DNA from 3 places in the Streptomyces sp. NPDC058620 genome. Region 3 is predicted to be linked to each of the others. Evidence: riboswitches for the same ligand, from Rfam matches in the RefSeq annotation. Region 3 holds a riboswitch; each other region holds the start of a gene.
The links. Region 3 has a riboswitch for cobalamin ahead of ACFWSK_RS00395 (FecCD family ABC transporter permease). Riboswitches for the same ligand answer to the same signal wherever they lie in the genome.

Region 1: linked by a shared signal. The riboswitch ahead of ACFWSK_RS10045 (cobalamin biosynthesis protein) and the one ahead of ACFWSK_RS00395 (FecCD family ABC transporter permease) in region 3 are both predicted to bind cobalamin.
Region 2: linked by a shared signal. The riboswitch ahead of ACFWSK_RS10985 (ribonucleoside-diphosphate reductase subunit alpha) and the one ahead of ACFWSK_RS00395 (FecCD family ABC transporter permease) in region 3 are both predicted to bind cobalamin.

What each region holds. Positions count from the first base shown of each region.
Region 1 is NZ_JBHXQO010000007.1:36,689-39,956, forward strand. Features, by position in the region: gene ACFWSK_RS10035 (anion permease) at 1-932, shown strand, start outside; gene ACFWSK_RS10040 (hypothetical protein) at 951-1,181, shown strand; cobalamin riboswitch at 1,314-1,446, shown strand; gene ACFWSK_RS10045 (cobalamin biosynthesis protein) at 1,575-2,519, shown strand; gene ACFWSK_RS10050 (cobyric acid synthase) at 2,516-3,268, shown strand, end outside.
Region 2 is NZ_JBHXQO010000008.1:19,154-22,421, forward strand. Features, by position in the region: gene ACFWSK_RS10985 (ribonucleoside-diphosphate reductase subunit alpha) at 1-1,558, opposite strand, end outside; cobalamin riboswitch at 1,699-1,835, opposite strand; gene mctP (monocarboxylate uptake permease MctP) at 1,912-3,268, opposite strand, start outside.
Region 3 is NZ_JBHXQO010000001.1:87,920-91,187, reverse strand. Features, by position in the region: gene ACFWSK_RS00400 (ABC transporter ATP-binding protein) at 1-714, opposite strand, end outside; gene ACFWSK_RS00395 (FecCD family ABC transporter permease) at 714-1,823, opposite strand; cobalamin riboswitch at 1,924-2,071, opposite strand; gene ACFWSK_RS00390 (AraC family transcriptional regulator) at 2,118-2,861, opposite strand; gene ACFWSK_RS00385 (MFS transporter) at 2,916-3,268, shown strand, end outside.

The DNA of each region.
Region 1 (3,268 bases), on a different contig from region 3:
TCTTCGGCGGCCTCATCGGCGCCGCGGTCATGTCGGCCGGCTGGTCCTCGATCGACGGCGGCACCGTCGTCACCAAGGTCCTGCTCCCCGCCATCGCCGCCCCGCTCGTCGCCGGCCTCGCGGCCCTGCTGGCCACCAGGCTGACGTACCGGATCAACCGGAAGGTCACCGACGAGGCCCAGCTGAAGTCGACCGCCAAGGGCTACCGGGCCGGCCAGATCGCCTCGGCCGGGCTCGTCTCCCTCGCCCACGGCACGAACGACGCGCAGAAGACCATGGGCATCATCACCCTGGCCCTGGTCACCGGCGGTGTCCTGGCCCCCGGCTCCAACCCGCCGGTCTGGGTCATCGTCTCCGCCGGTGTCGCCATCGCCCTGGGTACCTACCTCGGCGGCTGGCGCATCATCCGCACCATGGGCAGCGGCCTCACCGAGCTCAAGCCGCCGCAGGGCTTCGCCTCCCAGACCAGTGCGGCCACGGTCATCCTGGCCTCCTCCCACCTCGGCTTCTCCCTCTCCACCACCCAGTCCTGCTCCGGCGCCGTCATGGGCGCGGGTCTCGGACGCAAGGGCGGTGTGGTCCGCTGGTCCACCGCCACCCGGATGTTCATCGCCTGGGGCCTGACCCTGCCGGCCGCCGGTCTGGTCGGCGCGGGCGCAGAGTTCCTCACCAAGCAGGGCAGCTGGGGCGTCGCCGTCGTCGCGGTCCTGCTCGTCGCGGGCTCCGGCGCCATCTGGCTGCTGTCGCGCCGCAAGCCGGTCGACCACACCAACGTCACGGACAGCCAGCACCCCGAGCCCGCGGGCGTCGTCACGATGGCCATGGCGGCCGTCACGCCGCCGCCCACCGGCACCGCGGCCATGGAGATCAAGTCCACCATCCCGGCCCCGGCCGGTACCACCGCCGACCCGGCCCGCCCGGCCACGGTCTAAAGGGCAGGAACTACCACCATGAAAATCGACTGGGCAGCTCTTGCCTCCGTCTTCGGCGTCAGCCTCGTGGTCACCGTGGCGCTCGTCGGCCTCTTCACCCTCGGCATCGTCGGCCTGTCCAGGCAGGCCGCGACCGCCTCGGCCGGCAGCTCCGGCGGCTCTCTCGCCCTGGCCCGTACCGGCGCATACCTCTGCTTCGGGCTCTGCGCCGCGGCGGTCACCTACGGGATCTACCTGATCGTCGTCTGACGCAGCGGCCGCAGCGCACGCTGCCGCATATGTCTCCCTCGCCGTTGATCTGCGCGCAGCCTCGCAGGTCAACGGCGAGTTGACGGGCGTTCGCACAGCGTGGTGGACTGCCCGTGCCGTTTACGGCGACAGAAGAGGAAGCCGGTGCGAATCCGGCGCGGTCCCGCCACTGTCACCGGGGAGCACTCCCCCCACACCGGAAGTCACGGTCCGCCCGCGGACTGGAAGGCCGGGGGGAACTGCCGATCCGGAAGCCAGGAGACTCTCGTCGCCGGTCACGTCGAACCAGGGCGCGGACCCTGAGTGAGGACATACGCCATGCTGCCCGGCCGCTGTGCGCCCGATCCTGTGTCACCTGTCGCCAGAACGTCCCGTGCATCGGCGGGCTGAGCCATGCGTGCCGACCGCATATTCGCGTACGGCGCCACGACCGGTCTGATCGGCGATCTGCTCCTGGGCGATCCCCGCCGGGGTCACCCCGTCGCCGCCTTCGGGCTGGCAGCCGCGGAGGTCGAGAACCGCCTGTGGCGGGACCACCGCGGGTGGGGCGCGCTCCACACGCTGATCTGCGCCGGAGGCGCCGCGGGAGCCGCCGCGCTCACCGCACGCGCCGTCCGCGACCGCCCCGCCGTCGCCGTCGCGCTGACCGCCGCCACCACCTGGTCCGTCATCGGCGGTACCTCACTGGGCCGCGAGGCACGCGCCATCGGCGGTGCGCTCGACGCCGGGGACCTCGACACGGCCCGCGAGCGGCTGCCCCACCTGTGCGGACGCGACCCGCAGGCGCTCGACGGGCCGCAGATCGCCCGCGCCGTCGTCGAATCCGTCGCCGAGAACACCTCGGACGCCGTCGTCGGCGCCCTCGTCTGGGGCGCACTGGGCGGCGTACCCGGTCTCGTCGCCTTCCGGGCCGTCAACACCCTCGACGCCATGGTGGGGCACAGGTCGCCCCAGTACCGGCGGTACGGCTGGGCCTCCGCCCGCCTCGACGACCTCGCGGGCTGGCCCGGGGCCCGCCTCACCGCCGCACTCGCCGTCGCCGCCGGCGGCCGGCCCCTGCAGGCGGTACGGGCCTGGCGGGCCGACGCGGGCAAGCACCCGAGCCCCAACGCGGGACCGGTCGAGGCGTCGTTCGCGGGCGCGCTCGGCGTACGGCTCGGCGGGACCCTCGCGTACGGCGGCCGGGTCGAGCACCGGCCGGTGCTCAACGGGGTGGCCGGCCGCGCGGTGGAGACCCCGGACATCGAACGTGCGGTGCGGCTGTCGCGCCGGGTGAGTGCGCTGGCCCTCGGCGTCTGTGTGGCCGGACGGCTGATCGCGGGACGGAGACGGATATGAGCGGCGGACTGCTGGTCGCGGGAACCACGTCGGACGCGGGCAAGAGCGTCGTCACGGCGGGGATCTGCCGGTGGCTCGTACGGCAGGGGGTGAAGGTCGCGCCGTTCAAGGCGCAGAACATGTCGCTCAACTCGTTCGTCACCCGCGAGGGCGCGGAGATCGGACGCGCCCAGGCCATGCAGGCGCAGGCCGCCCGGGTGGAGCCGACGGCGCTGATGAACCCAGTGCTGCTCAAGCCCGGCAGCGACCGGTCCAGCCAGGTCGTCCTGATGGGGAAGCCCGTCGGCGAGATGAGCGCACGCGGCTACCACGGGGGGCGCCAGGAATCGCTGCTCGGAACCGTCGTGGACTGCCTGGAGCAGCTTCGGGGCACGTATGACGCCGTGATCTGCGAGGGGGCGGGCAGTCCGGCCGAGATCAATCTGCGGCGTACGGACATCGTGAACATGGGCATCGCACGGGCTGCACGCTTCCCCGTACTGGTGGTCGGGGACATCGACCGCGGCGGTGTCTTCGCCTCGTTCTTCGGTACGACGGCGCTGCTGAGCGCGGAGGACCAGGAGCTGGTCGCCGGGTATCTCGTGAACAAGTTCCGGGGCGACGTCTCGTTGCTGGAGCCGGGTCTCGACATGCTGTACGAGCTCACGGGGCGGCGGACGTACGGGGTGCTGCCGTTCGCGCACGGGCTGGGAATCGACGAGGAGGACGGGCTGCGGGTGTCGCTGCGCGGCGCCGTCCGGGAGTCCGCC
Region 2 (3,268 bases), on a different contig from region 3:
CCGGACGCCAGCGCGCGTTGGACCGGCCGGCCTGTTCGGTCGGGTAGAAGTTGATGTCGACGACCCGGTCGAGGAAGGTCACGGCGGTGCGGACCGTGGAGTCCAGGCGCTCCCAGTCGATGTCGCCGTCGGCCACGAACGCGCCTAGGTTGACCGAACCGAGGTTGCAGACGGCCGTCTCGCCGTCGTCCGTGACTTCGAGGATCTCGGTGCACAGGTTCGAGGAGTGGACCACGCGGCCCGGCTCGGCGGTCTGGTTGGCCGTGCGGTTGGAGGCGTCCTTGAACGTCATCCAGCCCTGACCGGTCTGCGCGAGCGTACGCATCATGCGGCCGTACAGGTCCCGTGCCGGCATCGTCTTGCGGGCCAGCCCCGCCGCCTCGGCGGCGCGGTACGCCGTGTCGAAGTCGTCGCCCCACAGGTCGACCAGCTCGGGCACGTCGGCGGGCGAGAACAGCGACCACTGGCCGTCCGCGTCGACGCGGCGCATGAACTCGTCCGGAATCCAGTGCGCCAGGTTGAGGTTGTGCGTACGCCGCTGGTCCTCGCCCGTGTTGTCGCGCAGCTCCAGGAACTCCTCGATGTCCGCGTGCCAGGTCTCCAGGTAGACGGCCGCGGCGCCCTTGCGGCGGCCGCCCTGGTTGACGGCGGCGACCGAGGCGTCCAGCGTCTTGAGGAACGGCACGATCCCGTTGGAGTGCCCGTTGGTGCCGCGGATCAGTGAACCGCGGGCGCGGATACGGGAGTACGAGAGGCCGATGCCGCCCGCGTGCTTGGAGAGCCGGGCCACCTGGTGGTAGCGGTCGTAGATCGAGTCGAGCTCGTCCAGCGGCGAGTCCAGCAGATAGCAGGAGGACATCTGCGGGTGCCGCGTGCCGGAGTTGAAGAGCGTGGGGGAGGAGGGGAGATAGTCGAGCCGGCTCATCAGGCCGTACAGCGCGGCGACCTCGTCCAGCGCCTCCGGGGTGTCGTCCTCCGCGAGACCGGACGCGACGCGCAGCATGAAGTGCTGCGGGGTCTCGATCACCTCGCGGGTCAGCGGGTGGCGCAGCAGATAGCGGCTGTAGAGGGTCCGCAGTCCGAAGTAGCCGAACCGGTCGTCGGCGCCGCCCACGAGCGAGGCGCCGACCAGGGCGTCGAGCCGGGAGGCGTGGACCCGGACGAACTGGGCGGTGCGGTCCGCGATCAGGCCCTCGCGGTGGCCGACGGCGACGGAGGCGGAGAAGGAGACCGCGCCCTGGCCTGACGCCTCGTCCGCGATGGTGCGGGTGAGGAGGCGGGCGGCGAGCCGGGAGTAGGCGGGGTCCTCGGAGATGAGGCCCGCGGCGGCCTCGGTGGCCAGCGAGCGCAGCTCCGCCTCGTCCGACTGGGCATTGCGGCCGCGCAGCGCGGCGGCGGCGACACGGCCGGGGTCGGTGTCGGGCAGATCCGCCGTGAGGTCGGTGAGGGTCCGCAGCAGTGCGGTCCCCGGGGCGTCCGTGGACGTTGCGGTCCCGGCGGACCGGTTCTTCTCGGCGGACTCTGCTGCTGAAACCGGATCGGCTGGCGCGATGGTCACCGCGGTGCTCTCCCTCGCTCGGCTCGGGGCCGGCGGGGAACGGGGGCAGCCGGGCAGCGTGGGGCCCGGAGGCGGCAGCACTGCGTGCGGCGTCCACCGGCCCATCCGCGAGGCCCGGACGTCTCTGCGCCCGGTTCGGTCGAGCCGGGCGCGCTGCCGACAGGTCTTCGGACTTCGGATGTGCAAAAGCACACCGATCACACCGTTGCGGGACAGTTCCGGATTCGCACCGGATTCCCCTGCGGCGACAGCGAGCATGAGCATACATGTGGGGGCTGCCCGTCGAGGCAGCCCCCACATGTTGTGTCGTGTGTCCGGAGCCCGGCCGGAGTGCTGTCAGGGTGCCGTCATAGTCAGTGGCCGCCCGGCGCACCCACCGTGGCGGGCGGGAGCACCGTCTTGACGCCCGGGTCGCCCGCGTCCGCCGTGTAGTCGGACGGGGAGGTCTCGTCGATCCCGGCCGGTGCCTTCAGCGCGTTGAGGACGAAGGTGAGGACGACCACGACCACCACGTTCAGGACGAACGCGGTGAGACCGATGTAACCGATCTCGCCGATGCCCGGGATCTCCTTCGAGGAGCCGCCGAAGTGCTTCTGCGTCGGGCTGGCCACGCCGTACGCGGCGACCGTCCCGTACAGCATGCCGACCGCCCAGCCGGCGATCAGGGCCCAGCGGTGGAACCACCGGGTGAAGAGACCGCCGACCAGCGCAGGCATCGTCTGGAGGATCCAGATCCCGCCGAGCAGCTGGAAGTTGATCGCGACCGTCTTGTCCATCGTGAGGACGAAGGCGAGCGCACCCACCTTCACCAGGAGCGAGACCAGCTTGGAGACCTTGGTCTCCTGCGCCGGGGTCGCGTCGGGCTTCAGGAAGTCCTTGTAGATGTTCCGGGTGAAGAGGTTCGCCGCGGCGATCGACATGATGGCCGCCGGGACCAGCGCGCCGATGCCGATCGCGGCGAAGGCGACGCCCGCGAACCAGTCGGGGAACATGTTCTCGAACAGCTGAGGGATCGCCAGCTGTCCGTTGTCGACCTTGACCCCGGCCGCGATGGCCATGAAGCCGAGCAGCGCCAGCAGGCCCAGCATCAGCGAGTACAGCGGCAGGATCGTGGTGTTGCGGCGGATCACGTCGCGGCTGCGGCTGGAGAGCGTCGCCGTGATCGAGTGCGGATACATGAAGAGCGCGAGCGCCGAACCCAGCGCCAGGGTGGCGTAGCCCCACTGGCCCATCTCACCCGGGACGAGCGCACCGCGCGGCTTGCCGGTCGCCTCGTTGGTCTGGGAGAACGCCTCGCTCGCCTTGGCGAAGATGTCGTCGAAGCCGCCCAGCTTGATCGGGATGTAGATGATCGCCACGGCGATGACCAGGTAGATCAGCCCGTCCTTGACGAACGCGATCAGCGCGGGCGCCCGCAGGCCCGAGGAGTAGGTGTACGCGGCGAGCACCGCGAACGCGATCAGCAGCGGCAGGTCCCTGATGAACCAGTGCGTCGTCTCGCCACCGCCGACGCCCATCACGTCCAGCACCGCCTGGATGCCGACGAGCTGGAGCGCGATGTACGGCATCGTGGCGAGGATGCCGGTGAGGGCGACCGCCAGTGAGAGCCCCTTCGAGCCGAAGCGGCCCCGGACGAAGTCCGAGGTGGTGACGTACCCGTGCTTGTGCGACACCGACCACAGACGCGGCAGGAACGTGAAGATCAGCGGG
Region 3 (3,268 bases):
GCGGTGCGCCCGTACGCCGAAGACCTCGGCCAGCAAATCGGGTGTGAGGACGTCGTGCGGAGGGCCGGAAGCGACGATCCGGCCGCCGTCGATGACGTGGATGAGATCGCAGTGGAGTGCGGCGAGGTTGAGATCGTGCAGCGCGGTGAGAACGGTCAGCCCGCTCTCGCGCACCAGGGCCAGCACCTCCAACTGTTGTGCGATGTCCAGGTGGTTGGTGGGTTCGTCGAGGACCAGGACCCGGGGCTGCTGGGCCAGCGCGCGGGCGATCAGCACACGCTGCTTCTCACCGCCGGAAAGGGTGAGGAAGCCGCGATCGGTGAGGTGGCCGGCGCCGACTCCCGCCAGCGCGGCCTCGCACGTACGCCGGTCCTCCTCGGTGGTCCGGGCCATGGACCGCTGGTGCGGCAGCCGCCCCATCGCCACGACCTCGGCGACCGTGAAATCGAACTCGGTGACCGCCTCCTGGGGAAGCGCGGCCAGCCGGCGGGCGCTCTCGCGCGCGCTCATCGCGGAAAGGTCGTCCTCGCCGAGCCGGACGGTGCCGGCCGAGGGGCGCAGGGCTCGGTAGACGCACCGCAGCAAGGTGGACTTTCCGCTGCCGTTGGGCCCGACGAGGCCGACGAACTGCCCTGTACCGGCGCGCAGTGTGACGTCGTCGACGAGTCGCGCGCCGGCGATCTCGACCGTCAGTTCATCGATGTCGATCCGCATCACGCGCCTCCGAACGTGTAGGAGCGGCGGCGCATGAGCAGGACGAAGCAGGGAACACCGATGACCGCGGTCAGTACGCCCACGGGCAGTTCGGCCGGTGCGAGCACCACACGGGAGAGGATGTCCACCCAGATCAGCAGGACGGCGCCGGCGAGCGGTGCGACGGCGAGGAGCCGGCGGTGGTCCGCGCCGACCAGCATCCGTGCGGCGTGCGGGACCATCAGGCCGACGAAGCCGATCGCACCGCTCACCGCGACGACGGCCCCCGTGACGGCCGCGGAGACGAGGAAGAGCTCCTTGCGCAGCCTTCCCGCGTCCACGCCCAGCGCTGCGGCGGTCTCGTCGCCCATGGCGAGGGCGTTCAGCCGGCGCGCCGACCATGCGAGGTGGGCGAGGCCGGCGAACACGGCGGTCGCGGCGATCGGCACGGATGCCCAGGTGGCTCCGCCGAGGCTGCCGAGCATCCACATCATCGCGGAGCGGGCCGCCTCGCCGCGCTCGGCCGCGAACACCATGAACGTGGTCACGGCCGAGAAGCCGTAGTACATCGCGGTGCCCGTCAGTACGAGCCGCAGCGGGGTCAGGCCGCGATCGGTGCGGGCGATGGCGTACACCAGCACCATGGCCAGGAGGGCGGAGACGAAGGCCGCCGACGACAGGGCCCAGATGCCGAAGGCGCCGAACGCGCCGAAGATGAGGACGGCGTTGGCGCCGACGGCCGCGCCGGAGGAGATACCGAGGACGAACGGGTCGGCCAGGGCGTTGCGGACCATGGCCTGCACGGCGACGCCGATGGCCGAAAGGCCCGCCCCCACGACGGCAGCCAGGACGGCTCGCGGGAAGCGCAGTTCCCAGACGATGGTGTAGGCCGCGACCTGGTCGGGGGCGATGGTTCCGCCCGTCAGCCCGGCCCAGAGATGGCGCACCACCTCTCCCCAGGAGAGCCCCGAGGCCCCGGTTCCGGCGCCGAGGACGAGGGAGACCGGGAGCGCGATGCCCAGGCAGGTCAGGAGCAGTGGCAGTGAGACGCGCTTGGGGGGCGCGGGCCCGGCGCCGGTGGGGGCGGCGAGCAGCGGTGCGGCGGGTATGCGTTCGAGCGATGTGGCCACGGGCGGGTCGCTTTCGCCTCGGGCCGTGCGCCTACGTTCCAAAGGAGCAGCCCGGGACTCGGGGCCCCTGCGCAGCACCTCTCGCAGTCCACGGCGAATTGACAGGAGCCATCACCACCGCGGGAAATCGGGCTTACGGAGACCTGTGTGGGCTCCGCCTACCGTTGCGGGTCAGCGCCGGACTTCGACCGGACTTCCCCCGCGGGGCGCATGCAGCTTAGCGCGGAACGGTTCGGCTACGTCGGGAACAAGGCACTACCCGCGGTCCACGTGGTGCGACCGGGCTCCCGGCGCTCAGCCCCTGGGATGTGTGCCCGGCGTGTGGCCGAAGGCGCGGCGGAAGACGTCGATGAAGGCGCTGGCGGAAGACCAGCCGCAGAGGTGCGCGACCGCGGTGACGGGCGTGTGACAGGCCAGCAGGACCAGTGCGTGGTGGAGCCGCGACTGGGTGCGCCACTGCGGGAACGTCATGCCGAGGTCGCTGCGGAACAGCCGGGACAGCGTGCGGTCGCTCGCTCCCACCTCACGGCCCAGTTCGGCGAGGGTACGGCCGTCCGCCGGATCGGCGCACAGGATGTCGCACAGCGTCCGCAGCAGCGGCACGGTCGGTGTGGGCAGGTGCAGCGGCTCCTGGGGCGAGGCTCGCAGCTGGTCGAGCAACACCGCGCGCAGTCGGGCCCGTTCGGGGCTGTCGGCGCCCGGGGGGCGGGTATGGGCGACGATCAGTTCGCGCAGCAGGGGGCCCACGGCGAGCACGGTCGGCGTGTCCAGGGCGAGCGGGTTCTCCGTCCTGGGCAGCCCCACGAGGTGCAGTTCGAGTTCGCCGTGGGCCTGGTGGGCATGCACGGTGCCGGCGGGGATCCAGATGGCGCGGGTGGCCGGGGCGACCCACGAGCCCGCGTCGGTGGTGACGGCCAGCACTCCGCGTCCGGCGTAGACGATTTGGTGGTCGTCGTGCCGGTGGGCATCTATCGCGGCGCCGGGCGCCATCCGCTGGGTGCGGGTCGGGGCGACCGACGTGTGGCGGATGTTCGTCATTGCCTGGCAGATTATCGGAAGTGCGACACGGTGCCGGGATCCGATCATGACGGGGTGCGAAGAAAACCGTCCCTCACACTGTTGTCCGTCGGGCATGCCTGCGTCGACGTCTACCAGGGCGCCGTGGCGTCCCTGGTGCCGTTCTTCGTCGCGGAGCGCGCCTACAGCTATGCGGCCGTCTCGGGCATCGTGCTCGCCGCCTCCCTGCTCTCGTCCGTGGCACAGCCGGTGTTCGGTGTCCTCACCGACCGTTGGCCGATGCCCTGGCTGCTGCCCGTCAGCACACTGCTGGGCGGTCTCGGAATCGCGCTGAGCGGGGTGAGCGGCTCGTACGCGCTGACCCTGGTGTTCGTGGCGGTGTCCGGGGTGGGCGTGGCCGCCTACCACCCCGAGTCCGCCCGGGTGGC